4 regions of the Kitasatospora cystarginea genome follow, and region 1 is predicted to be linked to each of the others. Evidence: riboswitches for the same ligand, from Rfam matches in the RefSeq annotation. Region 1 holds a riboswitch; each other region holds the start of a gene.

Evidence for each region. Region 1 has a riboswitch for cobalamin ahead of metE (5-methyltetrahydropteroyltriglutamate--homocysteine S-methyltransferase). Riboswitches for the same ligand answer to the same signal wherever they lie in the genome.
Region 2: linked by a shared signal. The riboswitch ahead of cobN (cobaltochelatase subunit CobN) and the one ahead of metE (5-methyltetrahydropteroyltriglutamate--homocysteine S-methyltransferase) in region 1 are both predicted to bind cobalamin.
Region 3: linked by a shared signal. The riboswitch ahead of ABD369_RS07025 (cobalamin biosynthesis protein) and the one ahead of metE (5-methyltetrahydropteroyltriglutamate--homocysteine S-methyltransferase) in region 1 are both predicted to bind cobalamin.
Region 4: linked by a shared signal. The riboswitch ahead of ABD369_RS22545 (ribonucleoside-diphosphate reductase subunit alpha) and the one ahead of metE (5-methyltetrahydropteroyltriglutamate--homocysteine S-methyltransferase) in region 1 are both predicted to bind cobalamin.

What each region holds. Positions count from the first base shown of each region.
Region 1 covers NZ_BAAATR010000007.1:72,233-77,668, forward strand. The annotation lists gene ABD369_RS10470 (polyprenyl synthetase family protein) at 1-43, opposite strand, end outside; gene ABD369_RS10475 (hypothetical protein) at 36-323, opposite strand; gene ABD369_RS10480 (hypothetical protein) at 566-694, opposite strand; partial or broken gene metE (5-methyltetrahydropteroyltriglutamate--homocysteine S-methyltransferase) at 1,046-3,359, opposite strand; cobalamin riboswitch at 3,535-3,730, opposite strand; gene ABD369_RS10490 (cobalamin-binding protein) at 3,917-4,834, shown strand; partial or broken gene ABD369_RS10495 (enoyl-CoA hydratase-related protein) at 5,131-5,436, opposite strand, start outside.
Region 2 covers NZ_BAAATR010000006.1:188,241-193,676, forward strand. The annotation lists gene ABD369_RS09805 (precorrin-2 C(20)-methyltransferase) at 1-521, opposite strand, end outside; gene ABD369_RS09810 (precorrin-8X methylmutase) at 518-1,144, opposite strand; gene ABD369_RS09815 (cobalamin biosynthesis protein CobG) at 1,141-2,382, opposite strand; cobalamin riboswitch at 2,458-2,609, shown strand; gene cobN (cobaltochelatase subunit CobN) at 2,840-5,436, shown strand, end outside.
Region 3 covers NZ_BAAATR010000004.1:288,508-293,943, reverse strand. The annotation lists gene ABD369_RS07035 (hypothetical protein) at 1-1,236, opposite strand, end outside; gene ABD369_RS07030 (alpha/beta hydrolase family protein) at 1,487-2,602, opposite strand; cobalamin riboswitch at 2,854-3,035, shown strand; gene ABD369_RS07025 (cobalamin biosynthesis protein) at 3,154-4,110, shown strand; gene ABD369_RS07020 (cobyric acid synthase) at 4,166-5,436, shown strand, end outside.
Region 4 covers NZ_BAAATR010000021.1:32,515-37,950, reverse strand. The annotation lists gene ABD369_RS22550 (ribonucleotide-diphosphate reductase subunit beta) at 1-839, opposite strand, end outside; gene ABD369_RS22545 (ribonucleoside-diphosphate reductase subunit alpha) at 911-3,316, opposite strand; cobalamin riboswitch at 3,474-3,631, opposite strand; gene ABD369_RS22540 (GNAT family N-acetyltransferase) at 3,685-4,179, opposite strand; gene ABD369_RS22535 (helix-turn-helix domain-containing protein) at 4,823-5,436, shown strand, end outside.

The DNA of each region.
Region 1 (5,436 bases):
CGACGCGCGACTTCAGCGCCGGCCCCTGCCACGCCTCAGGCATCGGAGGATGTCCGGCGGGAGGCTGCCGCGCGGCGCGCCACGCCCTCCAGGTGGGACTCGGTGGCGGGGGCGAGACGGCCCAGCAGCAACTCGCCCCGCGCCCGCAACTCCTCCTGCCCGTCCGCCGCCACCTCGCGCAGGTCGGAGCGGCCGAGCACGCCGCGCATCCGGCGCAGCAAGCCCTCGGCCTGTTCCAGTCCCACATCGATGACACCGGCCAGCAGTTGGACCGCCTCCTTCCCCCGATCGGCGCCCGCTCCCGCGCTCCCCTGTGCTGACACGACTTTCCCCACCCCTCCCCATAGGCGCGGCTGCGACGGCTTCCCGCCGGACGACGGTGCACGGCCCCCGCAGCCACCCGTGAACCTTCCCCGACACGGAAAGGCTCACCTCAAAGTCACACGAACCAGCTATCTCTCCCACAAATCCCATCAGCGTGATCTCGCCTTGTGATAGGACCTCGGCCTCAGAAGGTGCCGTGTGGTTCTTCGTCCGATTCCCTTTCAGGCGTCGTGGACGGCGGCTATGTGCGGGTGCTCTGGCGGGGCAGTGTGAACCGGCCTGGCTCAGGCTCCTCCAGGTCGGCGGAGAGCTGCATCAGCTCGGCGGCGTTGCGCGCCAGGCGCTTCGTTTCGTGGACGGTGAGGATCACGACCTGGTCGGGCGCGGCCTCCTTGAACTCGGTGGCGAGCTTTGAGGGCTGCCGCCATCTCAGGACGGTGCTTGACGCGGGTGCTGATCTTCTCTCGGAAGGTCCTCGTGCAGCCCGCCGCCTCCAGCGCCTCGATCTGGCTGGCATGTCCCAGTCCGGCTGAGCGAAGGTGCGGGCCGTGCCGGACCGGCGCGGCCCGCGCCTCGTGGCGGACGCCCGTCCCGCCCCGGAGCGGTCAGGGCACCTCCTCCTCTGCCGTCCTCGGCCACGGCCAGCCGGGCCAGCGCGTCAGCGAGCCACCGGGGCGAACGCAGGTGGTCTGCGCCCCCCCTTTGATCTCACGAAGGCGTGTCAGCCAGCGAGTTCCTCCCGCAAGCGGCGGGCGGCGCCGACCAGGCTCTCCAGCGACGCCCGTGTCTCGGTCCAGCCGCGGGTCTTCAGCCCGCAATCGGGGTTGACCCACAGTCGCTCAGCCGGGATCGCCGCGAGCCCGGCGCGCAGCAGCTCGACGACCTCCTCCGTGCTCGGGATCCGCGGGGAGTGGATGTCCCACACGCCGGGGCCGACCTCGCGCGGGTACCCGGCCTCGGCGAGTTCCCCGGCCACCTGCATGTGCGAGCGGGTGGCCTCCAGCGAGATCACGTCGGCGTCGAGCTCGTCGATGGCCGTCATGATCGCGCCGAACTCGGCGTAGCACATGTGGGTGTGGATCTGGGTGTCGGCGCGGACCCCGGAGGTGGCGAGGCGGAACGCCTCGGTGGCCCAGGCGAGGTAGGCCGGGCGGTCGGCGGTGCGAAGCGGCAGGGTCTCGCGCAGCGCCGGTTCGTCGACCTGAACGACGGCCGCGCCGGCGGCCTCCAGGTCGGTGACCTCGTCGCGCAGGGCGAGGGCGACCTGGCGGGCGGTGTCGGCGAGCGGCTGGTCGTCGCGGACGAAGGACCAGGCGAGCATGGTGACCGGGCCGGTGAGCATGCCTTTGACCGGACGACCCGTCAGGCCCTGCGCGTAGCCGAACCAGTCGACCGTCATAGAGTGCGGGCGGGAGATATCCCCGACCAGGACCGGCGGGCGCACGTACCGGGTGCCGTAGGACTGCACCCAGCCGTGCCGGGTGGCCAGGTAGCCGGTGAGCTGCTCCGCGAAGTACTGCACCATGTCGTTGCGCTCGGGCTCGCCGTGCACCAGGACGTCCAGCCCGGCCTTCTCCTGGAAGGCGATGACCTCGCGGACCTCCGCCTCCATCCGCTCCCGGTACGCAGCGGCGTCGATCCGCCCCGCAGTCAGATCTGCCCGGGCCACGCGCAGTTCGGAGGTCTGAGGGAAGGATCCGATGGTGGTGGTCGGCAGCAGCGGCAGCCCGAGCCTGGCTCGCTGAGCCTCGGCCCGCTGTGGGTATGCCTGGGCGCGGCGCGCGTCGGCCTCGGAGACGGCAGCCGTGCGGGCGCGGACCGCCGGGTCGCGGGTGATCGGCGAGGTGGCACGGGAGGCCAGGTCGGCGCGGTTGGCGGCGAGTTCGGCGGCGATCGCCCCCGCGCCCTCGCGCAGGCCCCGGGCCAGCAGCGCCACCTCAGCCGACTTCTGCTTGGCGAACGCGAGCCAGCGGACGATCTGCGGGTCGATGTCGCGCTCGATGGTGGCGTCGATGGGCACGTGCAGCAGCGAGCTGGACGGCGCCACGTCGACCGTGTCCGCGAGGCCGAGGAGGGTCGCCAGGGTGGCGAGCGACTTCTCCAGGTCGTTGATCCAGATGTTGCGGCCGTCGACCACCCCGGCGACCAGCCGCTTGCCGGGCAGGCCGCCGGCGGCGGCGAGATCGTCGAGGTTGGCGGCGGCAGATCCCGTGAAGTCCAGCGCCAGGCCCTCGACTGGGGCCTTGGCCAGCACCGGCAAGGCCTCGCCGAGGCGGTCGAAGTAGCTCGCGACCAGGAGCTTGGGCCGGTCGGTGAGGGCGCCGAGGTCGCGGTAGGCGCGGGCGGCGGCGTTGAGCTCGGCGGGGGTGCGGTCCTGGACGAGCGCGGGCTCGTCCAGCTGCACCCCGGGCGGCGCCGGCGGCGCGCAGGTCGGCCAGCAGCTCGGCGTAGACGGGCAGCAGCCGGTCCAGCAGGGTGAGCGGCTCGAAGTCGGCGGCGACACCGGGCGCGGGCTTGGCCAGCAGCAGGTAGGTGACCGGGCCGACCAGCACCGGGCGGGCCTCGTGGCCGAGCGCCAGGGCCTCGGCCAGTTCGCCGGCGGCCTTGGCCGGGTTCGCGGTGAAGGCGGTGTCGGGGCCGAGTTCGGGCACCAGGTAGTGGTAGTTGGTGTCGAACCACTTGGTCATCTCCAGTGGCGCCACCTCCTGGGTGCCGCGTGCCATCGCGAAGTAACCGTCAAGCGGGTCGGCGTCGACGGCGGCGCGGTGGCGGGCCGGGATCGCGCCGACGGCTACCGTGGTGTCCAGAACATGGTCGTAGAGCGAGAAGTCCCCGGTGGGGACCTCCTCGATGCCGGAGTCGGCGAGCTGCTGCCAGTTCCCCCGGCGCAGGTCGGCGGCGGTGGCCAGTAGAGCGTCGGCGGTGACCGCGCCCTTCCAGTAGCCCTCGATCGCCTTCTTGAGCTCCCGGCCCCCGCCCTGGCGGGGGTAGCCGTACACGGTCGCGATTGCCGCGGCTGCGGACTTCGTGGTCAAGGGACTCTCCTTCGCGAGTCTGTCTCCTCAAGTGCCCGGCGACGGCACGAGAACGCGAAGGGATGACGAACCGGGCGGCGGCCGCCGTGGACGCGCGTACCTGATCCGCCTGGTATGGTCGCCGACCCGCCCTCGAGGTCACCGGATGTCCACACGCGGATCGTCCGCGGGCGGGCAGCGGGCAGGTCTTCGGACTCGCGGACACACCCACCCGTGAAGGGCGGACACCTACTGGCCGTCGCTTCCCAAACCCGACCCGGGCCCAGTGCGTATGACGGCGGTCGTTCCCACTCACCGCTGCGGGGCAGTCCCGGATTCCCACCGGGTTCCCTCTTACGACACCCTGCCTGGCGGACAGGGCGAACCAGCTGCACCGGCCAGCCTAGAGCCAATCCGCCAGCATCCGGCTGGAGAATCACTCAATCGCCCACATATTGAGACGGCGTCGGATCCTCCCTCATCCGCCCGTGCTCCGTCCGGGACCTCGCCGTACTCGTCGACCGACCCCTGCCGCAGTGCTCCCCACGGCCTGGACCCGGGCTCTCTAGGCTAGGCGCATGCGGATCGTCTCCCTGTTGCCTGCTGCGACCGACATCGCCGCCGAGCTCGGTCTGGGTGGGGCCCTGGTCGGCCGGACTCACGAGTGCGACCGGCCGGCCGCCACCGTCGCGGGGATCCCGGTGGTGACGGCTGCCGAGTTCGACGCCGACCGGCTCACCAGCCGGGAGATCTCGGAGGCCGTCGGCGGCGCGGCCCACCGGGGCTCGTCGCTCTACACGCTCGACGTGGAAAAATTGGCCGCCCTCGCGCCCGACGTCGTCCTCACTCAGGACCTCTGCGAGGTGTGCGCCGTGTCCTACACCGGAGTGACCGAGGCCGTGCGGATCCTGGACGGCGGCCCGCGCGTGCTGAGCCTGGAACCCCGAACGCTCCCCGAGGTCATCGCCTGCCTGGAACACGTCGGCGCCGAACTCGGTGTCGCGGCCACCGCCGCCCGCGTCGCCGCCGCACTGCACGCGCGGCTGGACCGGGTAGCGGCGGCCGTGCATGGCCTGCCCCGACCACGGGTCGTCGCGGTGGAATGGCTCGACCCGCTCTGGCCCGCCGGCCACTGGGTGCCCGAGCAGGTCGAGATCGCGGGCGGGACCCCGCTGCTGGCCGAGGCGGGCGAGCACACCAAGCCCATCACCTGGGACGCGGTGCGCTCCGCCCGGCCCGATGTCCTGCTGGTCCTGCCCTGCGGATTCCCGCCGGCCCGGACCGAGCGGGAATTCCATCTGCTCACCGGACTGCCGGGCTGGGACGAGCTGCCGGCCGTCCGGGACGACCGGGTCTGGATCCTCGACGGCCCGTCCTACTTCAACCGTCCCGGTCCCCGCGTCGTCCGCGGCGTCGAAGTCCTGGCCCAGATCCTGCACGGCGTCCGGACGGGCGACACGGTGACCGTCGACGAGGCCCGCCGCCCGGCCCGTTAGCGACGGCTCCGCGGGGCGCTCCCACCCCCGCCCGACCCGGGTGGGCGAAACCCCGCCCGGGGCGGGGAGGACGCCACCGAGCCGATCGGCCCGCTCAGCCCTACAGTGCCTGGCGGTAGTCAGGACCTCCCCGAGGGAGCGGGGTGCGCGGCAAGGCTGGACTGATTCGTCGGGCTGGTCGTGCCCCGGGTCCGGAGGACTGTCCTCCTGCTCTCGTGGCCGGCGCGCGGTGCCGGCGCGGATTCGGACGTGCCGGCGAGCCGTCCCCGCATCGGGCGGCTCGCCCTGGCGGCGGGTCAGCGGTGGGTGAACGACGGCGGGCGCTTCTCGGCGAAGGCCGCCATGCCCTCCTTCTGGTCTGCGGTGGCGAAGGTGGCGTGGAAGAGCCGGCGTTCGAAGCGGACGCCCTCGGCGAGGCTGGTCTCGAAGGCGCGGTTGACGCTCTCTTTCATCATGATCGCCACCGGGGTGGACATCGCAGCGATCGTCTCGGCGGTGGCCAGTGCCTCGGCCAGCAGCTGGTCGGCCGGGACGCTCCGGGAGACCAGGCCGGCCCGCTCGACCTCCTCGGCGCCCATCATGCGGCCGGTCAGGCAGAGCTC
Region 2 (5,436 bases), on a different contig from region 1:
AGCTCCTCCTCGGGGAGGGTGCCGGGCAGGATGGTCAGCACCTCGTCGGCCTCGACCAGCGGCGTGCCCAGCCGTGCGGCGGCGGCGCTCACCGAGGTCACCCCGGGCACCACCTCGGTGGGGTAGCGGTGTGCCAGCCGCTTGTGCATGTGTTGGTACGAGCCGTAGAACAGCGGGTCACCCTCGGCCAGTACGACGACGGTCCGGCCCGCGTCCAGGTGGACGGCCAGCCGGGCGGCGGCCTCCTCGTAGAACTCGTCCAGTGCGCCCCGGTAGCCGCCGGGGTGGTCGGTGGACTCGACCGTGACCGGGTAGACCAGCTGCTCCTCGATCTGGTCGCCGCGCAGGTAGGGCCCGGCTATCGAGCGGGCGATGGAACGGCCGTGCCGGGCGCTGTGGTACGCCACCACGTCCGCCCGGCCGATCAGCGCGGCGGCTCTGACGGTCACCAGCTCCGGGTCGCCGGGGCCGAGGCCGACGCCGTACAGCCGCCCGGCCCCGTTCTCCTGATGTTCCGTCACTCTTCCTCACTCGCAATCGCGTTGATGGCCGCCGCGGCGATCGCACTGCCGCCGCGCCGGCCGCGTACCACCAGGTGGTCCAGGCCGGACGGGTGCGCGGCCAGCGCCTCCTTGGACTCGGCGGCACCGATGAAGCCGACCGGTACGCCGATCACGGCGGCGGGGCGCGGCGCACCGGCCTCGACCATCTCCAGCAGCCGGAACAGCGAGGTCGGCGCGTTGCCGACGGCGACCACGGCGCCCTCCAATCGCGGCAGCCAGAGCTCCATCGCGGCGGCGCTGCGGGTGTTGCCCATCTTCTTGGCCAGCTCGGGCACCGAGGGGTCGGAGAGGGTGCAGACCACCTCGTTGTCGGCGGGCAGCCGCTTGCGGGTCACTCCGCTCGCGACCATCGAAACGTCGCACAGGATCGGCGCACCGGCGTGCAGCGCGGCGCGCGCGCTCGCGACCACGCCGGGCGACCAGAGCAGGTCGTCGACCAGGTCGGTCATGCCGCACGCGTGGATCATCCGCACGGCGACCTGCGCCACGTCGGCGGGTAGGTGGGCCAGTTCGGCCTCGGCCCGGATGGTGGCAAAGGACTGGCGGTAGATGGCCGCGCCGTCCTTCTCGTACTCGATCACTTGGTCCTCCGGGCTTCGGCTACCGCCTCCGCCATCTGTTCCGTCGACACATCCACTGACACTCCCGCCCCCGGGGCCTCGACCCCGGGGCCGACGCGGGTCACCCGGTAGCCCTGCCCGGTGGCCAGGACGTCCACCCACTCCCCAGCCGGATGCCCGCAGCGCCGCTCGCAGCCGGACCAGTGCACGGGCAGTGGGCCGGCAGCGGCCGGGGTCTGCGCCGCGTCCAACGCCCGTGCGGCGTCGTCCCGTACGTCGGCGCGCGACTTGGCGCAGCCGGGCAGTCCGGTGCAGGCGCTGGCCCGTTCCCAGACCGAGCCGGGGGCGGTGCGGAAGCCGGCCGCGGCCAGTTCGGGCAGCCGGTCGACCGGCGCCCCCGGCAGGACGATCCCGCGCCAGGGGGTCAGCCGCAGCTCGCCGGCCGAGGCTGCGGCCAGCCGCCGCCACCGTGCGGCGCTCACCCGGCCGAAGCGCAGGCCCACGGAGAGTCCGCCGGGCAGTGCGCCCGGGGCCAAAGTGGCGGCCGGCAGCGCGGGCAGCGGTTCGGCGCCCGGGTCGAGCAGTCCGGGAACCTCGCGCAGGTGCCAGGCCTTGGCGCCACTGGTGCGCAGCATTTCCAGGAACTCCTCGGCGGCGCGGACCGCGTGCTCGGCGGCCCCGCCGGGCGGCACCGGGCGGGCGGTGGCGGCGCGGCCGAGGCGCAGCAGGGCGCCGCCGCCTGCGGTTGCGATCAATGTCACATCGGCGTCCAGTGCGGCGACGTCACCGCGCCCGTCGTCCAGGGCGAAGAGGAACTTGCCGGAGAGGCGGGCCGCGCTCTCGCTCGCGCACAGCCGCCGGTCGAGTTCCCGCACCCAGTCCTGGACGTCGGCGTGGCCGAGGCCGTCCAGCCCGGCGGCCGGGGAGGCGACGATGTTGCGGACCCGCTCATGGGTCTTTGAGGGCAGCAGGCCGGCGTCGCGCAGGCGGCGGCCGAGTTCGCCACCGGAGTCCGAAGGCAGGCCGCGCAGTTGGACGTTGCCGCGCGAGGTGGTCTCGAGTGCGCCGTCGCCCAGCTCCTCGGCCGCGTCGGCCAGCACCACTGCCTGACTGTTCGTCAGCAACCCGCCGGGTATGCGGATCCTGGCGAGGGAACCGTCGTCGGCGGTGTGCAGACGAAGGGCCCCCGGACAGACGTCCGAACGCCCGCGGTCGGGCGTACCGGGGCCCGGTGCGACGGAGTCGGGTACGGGTGGCATGGCGGCGAGCATACAGATTGCCGTTCCGGATGCACCGCCCGGAACAGATCACACTCCCCCAGCCCAGCCGCACCCCGTACGATGCTCCCGGGCGGTCCTGTGGGCCGTCCACGCCAGCGACGGCGCCAAGGGGAGGAAACCGGTGCAAACCCGGTGCGGTCCCGCCACTGTGACCACGGTTCACCGCCGTGGGAGCCAGGAACTCCTGCCGTCCTCCCTTAGCCCGGGGCGCGGACCCCGAGGAAGGCCTGAGACCTGTGCGCTGCCGCATGCCCGCACGCGCTGCTGCGTCCCGCCCGCTCGACGGGCGGGCTGAGCCGCTGGCACCCATCACTCCTGCGCTCCCTCCATCGCCGGTCGGCTGTCGCTCAGCGCTCTCAGAGCACCAACCAGCGGCTCGGCCGCGCGCGGCACACCTTTCGGCACGGGGCGCCGACCTGGCCGGGAGGGCCGTCGCGTGATCCTGCTGCTTTCCACCTCCGACACCGACCTGCTGAGCGCCCGCGCCTGTGCGGGCCCGGTCCGCTACCGCCTCGGGAACCCGGCCCGGCTGACCGCCGAGGACCTGCCCGCGCTGCTGGAGGGCACCGACCTGGTGGTCGTCCGGCTGCTCGGCGGCCGCCGCGCCTGGCAGGAGGGCCTGGACGCGCTGCTGGCCGGCCCGCGCCCGGTGGTCGTGCTGACGGGTGAGCAGGCGCCGGACGCCCAGTTGATGGAGCTGTCCACCGTCCCCGCCGGGATCGCAGCCGAGGCGCACGCCTACCTGGCGCACGGCGGCGCGGCCAACCTGGCCGAGCTCGGCGCCTTCCTCTCCGACACCGTGCTGCTGACCGGCCACGGTTTCACCCCGCCCGTCTCGGCCCCGGCCTGGGGCCCCCTGGAGCGCACCCCGCGGACCGCCGAGGGCCCCGTCGTCGCGGTGCTCTACTACCGCGCCCACCACATGAGCGGCAACACCGCCTTCGTCGAGGCCCTGTGCCAGGCGATCGAGGACCAGGGCGGCCGCCCGAAGCCGCTGTACTGCGCCTCGCTGCGCGGCGCCGAGCCCGAACTGCTCGCCGAACTCGGCCAGGCCGACGCGATCGTCACCACCGTGCTGGCGGCCGGCGGCACCCGGCCGGCCGACGCGCAGGCGGGCGGGGACGAGGAGGCCTGGGACGCGGGCGCGCTCGCCGCGCTCGACCGCCCGATCCTGCAGGCGCTCTGCCTGACCTGGTCGCGTGCCCAGTGGGAGGACAGCGACGACGGCCTCTCCCCGCTGGACACCGCCACCCAGGTCGCCGTGCCCGAGTTCGACGGCCGCCTGATCACCGTCCCGTTCTCCTTCAAGGAGCTGGACGAGGACGGTCTGACCGTCTACACCGCCGACCCCGAGCGCGCCGCCCGGGTCGCGGGCATCGCGGTCCGGCACGCCCGGCTGCGCCATGTCCCGCCCGCCGAGCGGCGGTTGGCGCTGGTGCTCTCCGCGTACCCGACCAAGCACGCTCGGGTCGGCAACGCGGTCGGCCTGGACACCCCGGCCAGCGCGGTCCGCCTGCTGCACCGGCTGCGCGAGGAGGGCATGGACCTCGGCGACGACCTGCCGGGGCTGGACTCCTCCCCGCCCCGAGCCGAAGGGCCCGCCGGTGCCGAAAGGGATGAGCGACAAGCGACCGAGGAACGAGGGAGTGCCGGAGCGAAGAGCGTCGGCGCCGGGTCAGAGGGCCCGGAGGCGAGCGGGCGAGTAGCAGCACACGAGGGTGACGCGCTGATCCACGCCCTGATCGCGGCCGGCGGCTACGACCAGGACTGGCTGACGGAGGACCAGCTCGCCCGCAACCCCGTCCGCATCCCGGCCGCCGACTACCGCCGCTGGTACGCCGAGCTGCCCGCCGAGCTGCGCGAGCAGGTCGAGGAGCACTGGGGTCCGGCGCCCGGCGAGCTGTACGTGGACCGCAGCCGCAACCCTGAGGGCGACATCGTGCTGGCCGCGATCCGCTCCGGCAACCTGCTGGTGCTGATCCAGCCGCCGCGCGGCTTCGGCGAGAACCCGGTCGCCATCTACCACGACCCCGACCTGCCGCCCTCTCACCACTACCTCGCGGCCTACCGCTGGATCGCGGCGTCCCAGGAGGACGGCGGCTTCGGTGCCCACGCCGTGATCCACCTCGGCAAGCACGGAAACCTCGAGTGGCTGCCGGGCAAGACGGCCGCGCTGTCGGCCGCCTGCGGCCCGGACGCGGTACTCGGCGACCTGCCGCTGGTCTACCCCTTCCTGGTCAACGACCCGGGCGAGGGCACCCAGGCCAAGCGCCGCGCCCACGCCACCCTGGTCGACCACCTGGTCCCGCCGATGGCCCGGGCCGACTCCTACGGCGACATCGCGCGCCTGGAGCAGCTGCTCGACGAGCACTCCAACATCGCCGCGATGGACCCCGCCAAGCTGCCCGCGATCCGCGCCCAGATCTGGACCCTGATCCAGGCCGCGCGGCTCGACCACGACCTGGGCCTGGACGAGCGCCCGGAGGACGACGGCTTCGACGACTTCCTGCTGCACGTCGACGGCTGGCTGTGCGAGGTCAAGGACGCCCAGATCCGGGACGGCCTGCACGTCCTCGGCCAGGCGCCGGCCGGCGAGGACCGGGTCAACATCGTGCTCGCCATCCTGCGCGCCCGGCAGATCTGGGGCGGTGTGAGCGCGCTGCCCGGCCTGCGCGAGGCCCTCGGACTGGACGAGGCGGCGCTCACCCTCGGTGCCACGGACGCGGCCGAGGCCCGGGCGCGAGCCCTGGTCGAGGCGATGGAGGCCGAGGACTGGGCGCCGGAGGCGGTGGAGAAGGTCGCGGCCGGCCACCCCGAGCCGGTCCGGGAGGTGTTGGACTTCGCCGCCCGCCAGGTCGTCCCGCGCCTGGCGCGGACCACCGACGAGCTGGACGCCGTGCTGCACGCGCTCAACGGCGGCTTCGTCCCGGCCGGCCCGTCCGGCTCGCCGCTGCGCGGGCTGGTCAACGTGCTGCCGACCGGCCGCAACTTCTACTCGGTCGACCCGAAGGCCGTACCCAGCAAGCTCGCCTG
Region 3 (5,436 bases), on a different contig from region 1:
GGAGACCCCCTCGTCCGACTGCTCGGCCAGCCAGAGCAGCGCGTAGGGCCGCAGCACCGGCTCGTCCACGGCGGCCCGGACGCCCTGCTCGGCGGTGCCCCCGGCGACCCGGAGCGCCTCGAAGGCGAGCCCGCGCAGCAGCGCGTCCTCGCCCCGGGCGGCGTCCAGCAGCTCGGCGACCGCGCGGTCCACGGGACGGGCGGCGACCCAGGCCCGGTACTCGGCGCGGGCCGGGCCCGGGGAGTAGTTGGCGCAGGCGTCCAGCAGCTCCAGGGCGCTCTGCTCGATGTGCCCGGCGGCCGTCTGGGCGACCGTGCAGATCTCCTCCAGCTTGGCGCGCACGGCCCAGTGCCCGAGCAGCGAGAGCTCCGCGGCCTCGTCCCGGCGGACCAGGGCGCCGACGGCGGCGAGGCCGTCCAGCATCCAGTCGAGGACGGCGGCGACGTCGGAGGGGGCGACCGGCGGGGAGTCCACCTGCGGCTCGCGGCAGGTGCCGCGGACGGCGGAGACGGCCGAGGCCGCGTGCGGGACCGGGGAGAGCGCCAGGGTGCCCGTCCCGACGCCGTGGCGGCGCTCGTCCAGGCCCCGGCGGAGCAGCTCCAGCAGCTCGCCGTCGGAGACCGGGCCGTCCACCAGGTGCAGGAAGGACAGCAACTGCGGCGCGTGGTCGACGGCCTGCCCGGCGAGCACGGCGAAGACCCCGCGCATCGCGGCGGGCGGAACGGGGGCGACCAGCGTCCAGGAGTCGAACAGCGCGGACCAGCCCCGGATCACGGCCTCGTCGTCGTGCTCCCAGGCGTGCAGCCGCCAGCCCGGCCCGGCGCCGCCCTCGCGCGGCTCGACCAGGCCCACCAGCAGGGCCTGACCCCAGGCCTTGGCCGCGGCGCCGACCGTCATCGCCAGGGCGTGTCCGGCGTCCCGGGCGTCCTCGGGGAGCAGCTCGCCCCGGCGGTCGACCTTGTCGAGCTCGCCGGCCCAGCGCGCGATCCGTACGGCGTCCGCGAGCATCCGGCGGGCCAGCGGGGCGAGCTCGGCCGGAGCGGGGAAACCGTCGGGCACCGGGACTCTCCCGCGCCCCGGCTTGGGTGCCGGGACGCGGCGGCGGGCTCCGGCGGGGTGGCCGGGGTACGCGCCGTCGGCGCGGCGGGCCGCACCGGGCAGACGGGTCACCGTCGCACCGGTACCGATCGTCGGCTGGAGCGGGGCATCACGGTCGCGCGGGTTCCGAGACGTCACGCCGTGCAGTCTTCCCCGTGCACCGGCCTTCTGTCACATCGGGTTCGGCGCGTCTTCGGCTGCCCGGTGTGAAGAGGTGGAAGAGATCGGGCAACAACCCGCAAACCGGGCTTGACATTCGAATGGTTGGCTTGTTCTGACTGTCGTGCACCCAACAAATCGATCGACCATCCGCCAGATCCGCACCGGAACCGGACCCTCGACACTTCCAGCTAATGTGATTGAATATCTACGGAGAGTGACAGTGTTTTCAGAGTAGCGGAGTGAGCCAGCGCCTCAGCACCTCGGCGTAGCCGTCCGAGTCGGCGTTCCAGAGCTGGGCGTGCTCCGCGTCCGGCACCTCGTGCAGGCTCACCAGGTCCCAGCGGCGGTGCGCCAGCCGGCGGGCGGCCTCGATCGGTGCGATGCCGTCGGCCGGGCTGCCCAGCAGCAGGGTCGGGAGGTGCAGGTCAGTACCGTCCGCGAGACGGGCGAGGGCCGCCGGGTCCACCTTGGTACGGCCTTCGGCGGCCAGGGCGCCGAGCTCGGCGAGGACACCCGGGACACCGGCGCGGACGCTCTCCCGGCGGACGCTCTCCTGCCAGTCGAGGATCGGGGAGTCCAGCACCAGTCCGGCGACCGACTCCCGCCGGGTGGACCTGGCGGCGGTCAACAGGCACATCGTCGCGCCCAGCGACCAGCCGTACAGCACGACCCGTCCCGCGCCACTCTCCAGGGCGAGCCCTACGGCCGCCTCGACGTCCCGCCACTCTGTCTCACCGAAGTGGCCGAGTCCGTCCGGTGGGTGCGGGGCGTCGGCGTCGCCCCGGTAGGTCACGGTCAGCGTCGGCAGTTTCAGCGAGTTCAGCACCGGGAGCACCGGGAGCGCCTGGGTGCGGTCGGCGCCCGGGCCGTGCACCAGGATCACCCAGGTGCCGCGCATGGCGTGGACGTACCAGGCGGGCAGCAGCCCGAGGTCGCCCTGGGCGGCGGTCTCGGTGAAGTCGAGGCCGAGGGCGGTGGCCGGATCGCCGAGGTGGACCCGGGGGGTCAGCTCGACCTCGGTGCCGACGGTGAGGGTTCCGCTGTCGGCACGCTCCAGCCGGCGGGTGACGGTCTGGATGTCGGTGCGCAGCACCCCGCCGACCACCGCGTGGCCGCCGCCGGCCCACTCCAGCGCGTACCGGCCCGCGCGTACGGTCTGCGGGGCCCGGGTGAGGGTGACGTGTCCGGCGGCGACCTCGTGCACCCGCAGTGTGGCGGCCAGGCCCGGCTTCCCGGGCTGCGGACGGACCGTGCGCTCGGACACCCTGCGGCCGATCAGGATGACCGCAGCTCCGGCTCCTACTGCGGTGGCCGCCACGGCGGCGGCGGTTCCCCAACGCATAGTGCTCCCCGGTGTGACCTTCATGGGCGGTACCTTCCAGTCCACTCTCCGCACGGCGGGCCTGCCACCGGGGCGTAGTCCGTCCGTGCGGACGGTGGGCCGGGCCTTCGCGGCGGCGGGCAGCCGGGCGGCTCCGCGGAGCCGGCGCCACCCCCGTGCGGTGTGCCGCGCGGTGGGCGGTGGACGGCCGAGACGGCTGTGATCAAGCCCTCCGCGCGGTTTGTTGACTCCCGGTCGCGGACCGTGGTGGGATCTTTCAGCCAAACGGAGGCATGCAGAGGAAGCCGGTGCGAATCCGGCGCGGTCCCGCCACTGTCACCGGGGAGCACGCTCGACTCATGGTCACGGCGGTCCGGTCGTCCGGCTGCTGGAAGGCCCGAGGGTGTGTCCGACCCGGGAGCCAGGAGACTCTCGCCCCCGGTACGTCGATCCAGGGCGCGGACCCTGAGTGAGGACACGCACGCCATGCAGGCTGCCCTGGCCGCTGTGCGGCCGCCGTTCGACCCGGCCGTGCCCGCCTTGCGGTCCGCCTCCGCCGCTGTGTCCGCACCGTGCCCCGCCTGAACCGCGCCGCCGCCTTCGCACTGGGCAGTGTCGCCGGCTACCTGGCCGACGCCGTCCTCGCCGACCCCCGGCGCGGGCATCCGGTAGCCGTCTTCGGTGCCGCCGCCGGGCGGGTGGAGCGCGCGCTCTGGCGCGACCGGCGGGCGGCGGGCGCCGGGTACACCGCAGTCTGCGTCGGTTCGGTCGCGGCCGGGGCGCACCTCGCCGAGCGGGCGCTCGGGCGCAGCCGGTACGGGCAGGCGGCGCTGGCCGCCGCCGCGACCTGGACGGTGCTCGGCGGTACCTCGCTCACCCGGGAGGCCAGGACGATCGGCCGTTCGCTGCGGGCCGGCGATCTGGCCGCCGCCCGGGAGCGGCTGCCGCACCTGTGCGGCCGCGACCCCAGCACGCTGGACGAGCAGCAGATCGCCCGCGCCGTCGTCGAGTCGGTGGCCGAGAACACCGCCGACGCCGTGGTCAACGCGCTGGCCTGGGGTGCGCTGGCCGGTACGCCGGGGCTGCTCGCCTTCCGGGCCGTCAACACGCTGGACGCGATGGTCGGTCACCGCTCGCCGCGCCATCTGCGCTTCGGCTGGGCCTCGGCCCGGCTGGACGACGTGGCCGGCTGGCCCGGTGCCCGGCTGACCGCCCTGCTCACGGTGGCCGCCGCGCCCGAGCCGCGGACCGCCTGGCGGGTCTGGCGCCGGGACGGCTCCGCGCACCCGAGCCCCAATGCCGGGCAGGCCGAGTCGTGCTTCGCCGGGGCGCTCGGGGTGCGGCTGGGCGGGACGCTGCGGTACGGCGAGCGGGTGGAGCACCGGCCGGTGCTCGGCGGGGAGTTGCGGCCGGTCGAGGTGGCGGACATCGAGCGGGCGTGTCAGCTCTCCCGACGGGTCGGGGCGTTGGCGCTGGCGGTCACCGTGACCGGGCGGGCGCTGTGGACCTGGCGGCGGGGGCGGTCGTGAGCGGCAACCCGGGAACGAGTGGCCGCAGAAGGACTGTTGAGTGGAGCGGAGGAGCATGAGCGGGGCACTGCTGGTCGCCGGGACGACCTCGGACGCGGGCAAGAGTGTGGTCACGGCGGGCATCTGCCGCTGGCTGGCCAGGCAGGGCGTGCGGGTGGCGCCGTTCAAGGCGCAGAACATGTCGCTCAACTCCTTCGTCACCGCCGACGGCGCCGAGATCGGCCGCGCCCAGGCGATGCAGGCGCAGGCCGCCCGCATCGAGCCGGAGGCTGCGATGAACCCCGTGCTGCTGAAGCCCGGCGGCGACGGCCGCAGTCAGGTGGTGCTGCTCGGCAGGCCGGTCGCCGAGGTGGGCGCGCTGGACTACCGCGAGCGCAAGCCCGTACTGCTGGAGCGGGCTCTGGAGTGCCTGGCCGATCTGCGCAGCCGGTACGAGGTGGTGGTCTGCGAGGGCGCGGGCTCGCCGGCCGAGATCAATCTGCGGGACCGGGACATCGCCAACATGGGGCTGGCCACGGCCGCCGGACTGCCGGTGGTGGTGGTCGGGGACATCGACCGGGGCGGGGTCTTCGCCGCGATGTACGGCACGCTGGCACTGCTCTCGGCCGAAGACCAGCGGCATGTCGCGGGCTGGTTCGTCAACAAGTTCCGGGGCGACGCCAGGCTGCTGGCGCCCGGTCTGGAGATGCTGCGCCAGCTGACGGGCCGCCCGGTGCTCGGCACCCTGCCGATGCTCTCCGGGCTGTGGCTGGACGCCGAGGACTCGCTCGACCTGACCACGGTGGTGGACCGGGCGGAGGCGAGCGGGCCGGTCGGCCGGGACGTCCTGCGGGTGGCAGTGGTGCGCTTCCCGAGGCTCTCCAACTTCACCGACGTGGACGCGCTGGCGCAGGAGCCCGGCGTGCTGGTCCGCTGGGCGACCCGGCCCGAGGAGCTGGCCGACGCCGACCTGGTGGTGCTGCCCGGCACCCGGGCCACCGTCGCCGACCTGGCCTGGCTGCGCGAGCGCGGCCTGGAGCCCGCACTGAAGGCGCGGGTGGCCGCCGGGCTGCCGGTGCTCGGGATCTGCGGCGGTTACCAGATGCTCGGGCGGGTGATCGTGGACGAGGTGGAGTCCAGGGCCGGCGAGGTCGCCGGGCTCGGCCTGCTGCCGACCCGGGTGGTCTTCGGTGCCGAGAAGGTGCTGGCCCGGCCGGTCGGCGAGGCGCTCGGCGAGCGGGTCGAGGGCTACGAGATCCACCACGGTGTGGTGTCGGTCGAGGGCGGCGAGACCTTCGTCACCGACGGCCGCGGACACGGCCTGGACGGCTGCCGCCTCGGCCCGGT
Region 4 (5,436 bases), on a different contig from region 1:
AGGCGCTGGTCGGCGACGGCCTCCAGGTACTGGCGCATCGACTCGGTGTTCATGCCGGGCAGGCCGTCACCGCACAGGTCCTGGGCGAACTGGAGCTCGGCCTCCACGGCCTCCTCAAGCATCTCGGTGACCTGCTTGGCCATCTCGTCGTCGAAGAGGTCGGGCTCCTCCTCACGGACGGTGTCGACCACCGAGAAGGCGAAGTCCATGTGCATGGACTCGTCGCGGAACACCCAGTTGGTGCCGGTGGCCAGGCCGTGCAGCAGGCCGCGGCTGCGGAACCAGTACACGTAGGCGAAGGCGCCGTAGAAGAACAGGCCCTCGACGCAGGCGGCGAAGCAGATCAGGTTGAGCAGGAAGGCGCGGCGGTCCTCCTTGCTCTGCAGCGAGTCGATGTGGTCGACCGCGTTCATGTACTTGAAGCAGAACTGCGCCTTCTGGTGGATGGAGGGGATGTTCTCCACCGCCGCGAAGGCGGCCGCGCGGTCGTCCGGGTCGGGCAGGTAGGTGTCGAGCAGCGTCAGGTAGAACTGGACGTGCACGGCCTCCTCGAACAGCTGCCGGGACAGGTAGAGCCGGGCCTCGGGGGAGTTGATGTGCTTGTAGAGGCTCAGCACCACGTTGTTGGCGACGATCGAGTCGCCGGTCGCGAAGAAGGCGACCAGGCGGCCGATCAGGTGCCGCTCGCCCTCGCTCAGCTTGGCGAGGTCGGCGACGTCGGAGTGCAGGTCCACCTCCTCGACGGTCCAGGTGTTCTTGATGGCGTCCCGGTACCGGTCGTAGAACGACGGGTAGCGCATCGGGCGCAGGGTCAGCTCGAAGCCGGGGTCGAGCAGCATCTTGCGGTCCACGTGGTTGTCGGCGCTCTGCGCCGTCGACGAGGGGCGGTGGTCGGGCGACGGGTGGGAGGTCACTGGCAAGCCTCGCAGGACTCGGGGTTCTCCAGGGAGCAGGCGATGGCGGCGGCCTGCTCCTCAGCGGTCATGGTGGGGGAGGGCACGCTCACGGCGGTGGAGCGGGTCGCGGCCTGGGCGATCCGGGTGGCCGGGCGGGAGCGCAGGTAGTAGGTGGTCTTCAGGCCGACCTTCCAGGCGTACGCGTACATCGAGCTGAGCTTGCCGATGGTGGGCGCGGCCATGAAGAGGTTCAGCGACTGGCTCTGGTCCAGGTAGGGCATCCGGGCGGCGGCCAGGTCGATCAGCGCACGCTGCGGCAGCTCCCACGCGGTGCGGTAGAGCGAACGGACCTCGGCGGGCAGCCAGTTGAACTCCTGGACCGAGCCGTTGGAGTCGCGCAGCGCGTCCCGGGTCTGCTGGTCCCAGACGCCCAGCTCCTTCAGCTCCCGCACCAGGTACGGGTTGACCTGGAGGAACTCACCGGACAGGGTCTCGCGCTTGAACAGGTTCGAGACCTGCGGCTCGATGCACTCGTACACACCGGCGATGGACGCGATGGTCGCGGTCGGCGCGATGGCGAGCAGCAGGGAGTTGCGCAGACCGGTCTCGGCGATCTTGGCACGCAGGGCGTCCCAGCGCTCGGTCCACTGCGGGGTCACGTCGAAGTGGTCGATGTGCAGCTGGCCGCGGGCGGCGCGGGTCTCCTCGTACGCCTCGTGGCGGCCGAACTTCTCGGCCAGCTCGCTGGAGCGCTCGTAGGCGGTGAGCATGATGCGCTCGGCGATCAGCGTGGAGAGGTGCTTGGCCTCGGTGGAGTCGAAGTCCAGGCGGAGCTTGAAGAAGACGTCCTGCAGGCCCATCACGCCCAGACCCACCGGCCGCCAGCGGGAGTTGGACGCGCCGGCCTCGGTGGTCGGGTAGAAGTTGATGTCGATGACCCGGTCGAGGAAGGTCACGGCGGTGCGCACGGTGGCGTCCAGCCGCTCCCAGTCCATCGCGCTCACGAGGTCGTCGGCACTGGCGCCGTCGGCCACGTGGGCACCGAGGTTGACCGAGCCGAGGTTGCAGACCGCGGTCTCGGAGTCGTCGGTGACCTCCAGGATCTCGGTGCAGAGGTTGGAGGAGTGCACGGTGCGGCCGGGCAGCGCGGTCTGGTTGGCGGCGCGGTTGGAGGCGTCCTTGAAGGTCATCCAGCCGTTGCCGGTCTGCGCCAGGGTGCGCATCATCCGGGCGTACAGGGTCTGCGCCGGGATGGTGCGGACGGCCTTGCCCTCGGCCTCGGCCTTGCAGTAGGCGGCGTCGAACTCGTCGCCCCACAGGTCGACCAGCTCGGGGACGTCGGCCGGGGAGAACAGCGACCAGTCCTCGTTGGCGTTGACCCGGCGCATGAACTCGTCCGGGATCCAGTGCGCCAGGTTGAGGTTGTGGGTCCGGCGGGCCTCCTCGCCGGTGTTGTCGCGGAGCTCCAGGAACTCCTCGATGTCAGCGTGCCAGGTCTCCAGGTAGACGCAGGCCGCGCCCTTGCGACGGCCGCCCTGGTTGACCGCGGCGACCGAGGAGTCCAGGGTGCGCAGGAACGGGACGATGCCGTTGGACTTGCCGTTGGTGCCCCGGATCAGGCTGCCGCGCGAGCGGATCCGGGAGTAGGACAGGCCGATGCCGCCGGCGTGCTTGGACAGCCGGGCGATCTGCGCGTAGCGGTTGTAGATCGAGTCCAGGTTGTCCAGCGGCGAGTCCAGCAGGTAGCAGCTGGACATCTGCGGGTGCTTGGTGCCGGAGTTGAAGAGCGTCGGGGAGGAGGTCAGGTACTCCAGGCGGCTCATCAGCCGGTAGAGCTCGGCCACCTCGGCCACCGACTGCTCGCTGTCGCCCACCGCGAGGCCCGCCGCCACGCGGAGCAGGAAGTGCTGCGGGGTCTCGATCACCATGCGGGTGATCGGGTGGCGCAGCAGGTAGCGGGACTGCACGGTGCGCAGGCCGAAGTACTCGAAGCGGTCGTCGCCCGACAGGTCGATCAGGGCGTCGAAGGCCTCGGCGTGCTTGGCGACCAGGGCGGCGGTGGCGTCGCCGATCAGCCCCTCGGCGTGGCCGACGGCGATCGAGGCGGAGAACGACACGGCACCCTGGCTCATCGCCTCGTCGGCGATCTCCATGGCGAGCAGGCGGGCGGCCAGCTTCGAGTACTGGGGGTCCTCGGCGATCATCGACGCGGCGGCCTCCACAGCCAGCCCGCGCAGCTCGGCGAAGTCCGAGCCGGCGTGGCGGCCGCGCAGCGCGGCGGCGGCGACGTGGCCGGGGTCCACCTGGGGGAGGTCCACGCTGCGGTCGGTGAGGAGCCGAAGCAGTGCCGCACCGGGGTCGGTCTGGGTGGTGGCGGCGGAACCCTGGGAAGGCAGGGCAACTGAGGCAGCGATGGTCAAGGCGCTTCTCTCCTGGCGGCGGCGTCGGATGAGGATCGTCCGGACCGACATGAGCGCAGGGAGGTGCAGCACGACCGGAGACCGGCGCGCTCTCTACCCCCTGGCCCACCCGCGAGGCCCGGACGTACTGCGGTGCTGCAAGGCATCTGCGGGGAAGCCGTGTGGCACACCGTCGGCAGGTAGCCGGACTTGCGGGGGCCTGGAGAGCCGCCCGCTCACCGCTGCGGGGCAGTCCCGGATTCACACCGGGTTCCCCTGCTTCGACAGCGAGAGCGAGCATACATGTTGTGGCGGTCCGACGATGCGGCACCACATGTAGTGCCGTGTGTCGCAGGCGGACCAACCGCATGGTTGTGCGGGAGGGGTGTTCAGAAGGTGATCGAGTACACCATCAGGTCGATCCCGGGAGCGGCCGTCCAGTCCCGGTCGGGGGTTCGGACGAAGCCCAGGCGCTCGTAGATCCGGTGCGCCGCCTTCATCGCCGGGCGGGTCGAGAAGGCCATCCCGGCCAGCCGGAGCTCCCGACAGCGGGCCATCGCGGCGCGGACCAGGGCCTCTCCGGCGCCGCGTCCGCGGGCCGCCGCGCCGACCGCCAGCATCCGGAGCTCGCCCTCGTGCGGCTCGGCGATGTCGGCCCACTCGGTGCCGCCGACCGCGAGGGTCACACAGCCGAGGACCTGCCGGGTGTGCGGGTCGAGCGCGACGAGGAGTTCGGCCTCCTCGTTGCGGCGCCCGGCGTCCCGGAGGAGCTGGACGTAGCCGCTGTCCGGCGAGGTGTGACCGTCGCCCACGAACGCCTCGACCGTGACTTCACCTGCGGCTTCGAGGTCCTCTTCGAGGGCGCGGCGGATGAGGATGCCCATCCGGACAGTGTGCCCGACGGGAGGGTGCACACGGCAGTCAGGGTGGCGGGCGGGCGGGTGCCGGCGAGGGGTGTGGCGCCGGACGGAGGGCTCGCCGGGCGGGCGCCGGTGGGGAGCAGGGACGCGCTGGCGGGGAAGGCGGAGGCGGCTGGCACGGTGCCGTACGGGCGGTCGGGAAGAACCGGGGCCGAAGGGTGGTTGGGGTCGTCGTGACCGTCATCAGGACCGCCGTAGCCGCCGCCCGGGTCGGGCCCGCCGCCGCGGCCGGTCAGCTCACGGCCGATCAGGAAGCCCAGCAGTCCGAAGCCGCTGATGGCGCCGATCAGGCCGAGCGAGGTCGCGAGGGTCTCGGGAGTCATGTCCTCCACCCTCGTCCGCGCGGGCCGCTGTCACGAGTGGCGGAAACGACCGATTGCGTCGAAATCCTGCCAGCCTCTCGCGGGGTGGGGCGTGCCGATGCCGCGGTGGCCGGCGGCCCGGCCGGCCACGGGGGCGGAAGTCACCGGACGGCGGGCAGGGGAGGGGCGACGGACGAGGGAGGGGCGCGGGGATGCGGAGCGGTGCGCACGGCCCGGCGGTCGACGGCCGCCGCCGTGGGGCCGGGGGCCCGGAGGCGGACGAGGGCGTACGGCATCCTGGGCGGATGCTGAAGAACGTCGCCGCGGTGGTGCTGGAGCCGGTCCACCCGTTCGAACTCGGCGTCGCCTCCGAGGTGTTCGGGCTCGACCGTAGCGACGACGGGCTGCCGGTGTACGACTTCGCCCTCGCTGCCGACCGTCCCGGGCGGCATGCCACCCATGCCGGCTTCGGCCTGGACGTCCCGTACGGGCCGGAGCGGCTGGCCGAGGCGGACCTGATCGTGGTCACCGCGGTCGGACGGCGCGCCGAGTATCCGGAGGCGCTCGTCGAAGCACTGCGCGCGGCAGTCGAGCGCGGGGCGCGCGCGTTGTCCATCTGCAGCGGCAGTTTTCTGCTGGGCGCCGCCGGGCTGCTGGACGGGCGCCGCTCCACCACGCACTGGAAGCACGTCGACGAGATGGCCCGGCGCTTCCCGCGCACCACTGTCGAACCCGACGTGCTCTACGTGGACGACGATCCGGTGATCACCTCCGCCGGGACGGCCGCCGGGATCGACGCCTGCCTGCACCTGGTCCGCAAGCTGCAGGGCGCGGAGGTGGCCCGGGGGATCGCCCGGCGGATGGTGGTCGCCCCGCACCGTGACGGCGGGCAGGCGCAGTTCGTCGACCGGCCGATGCC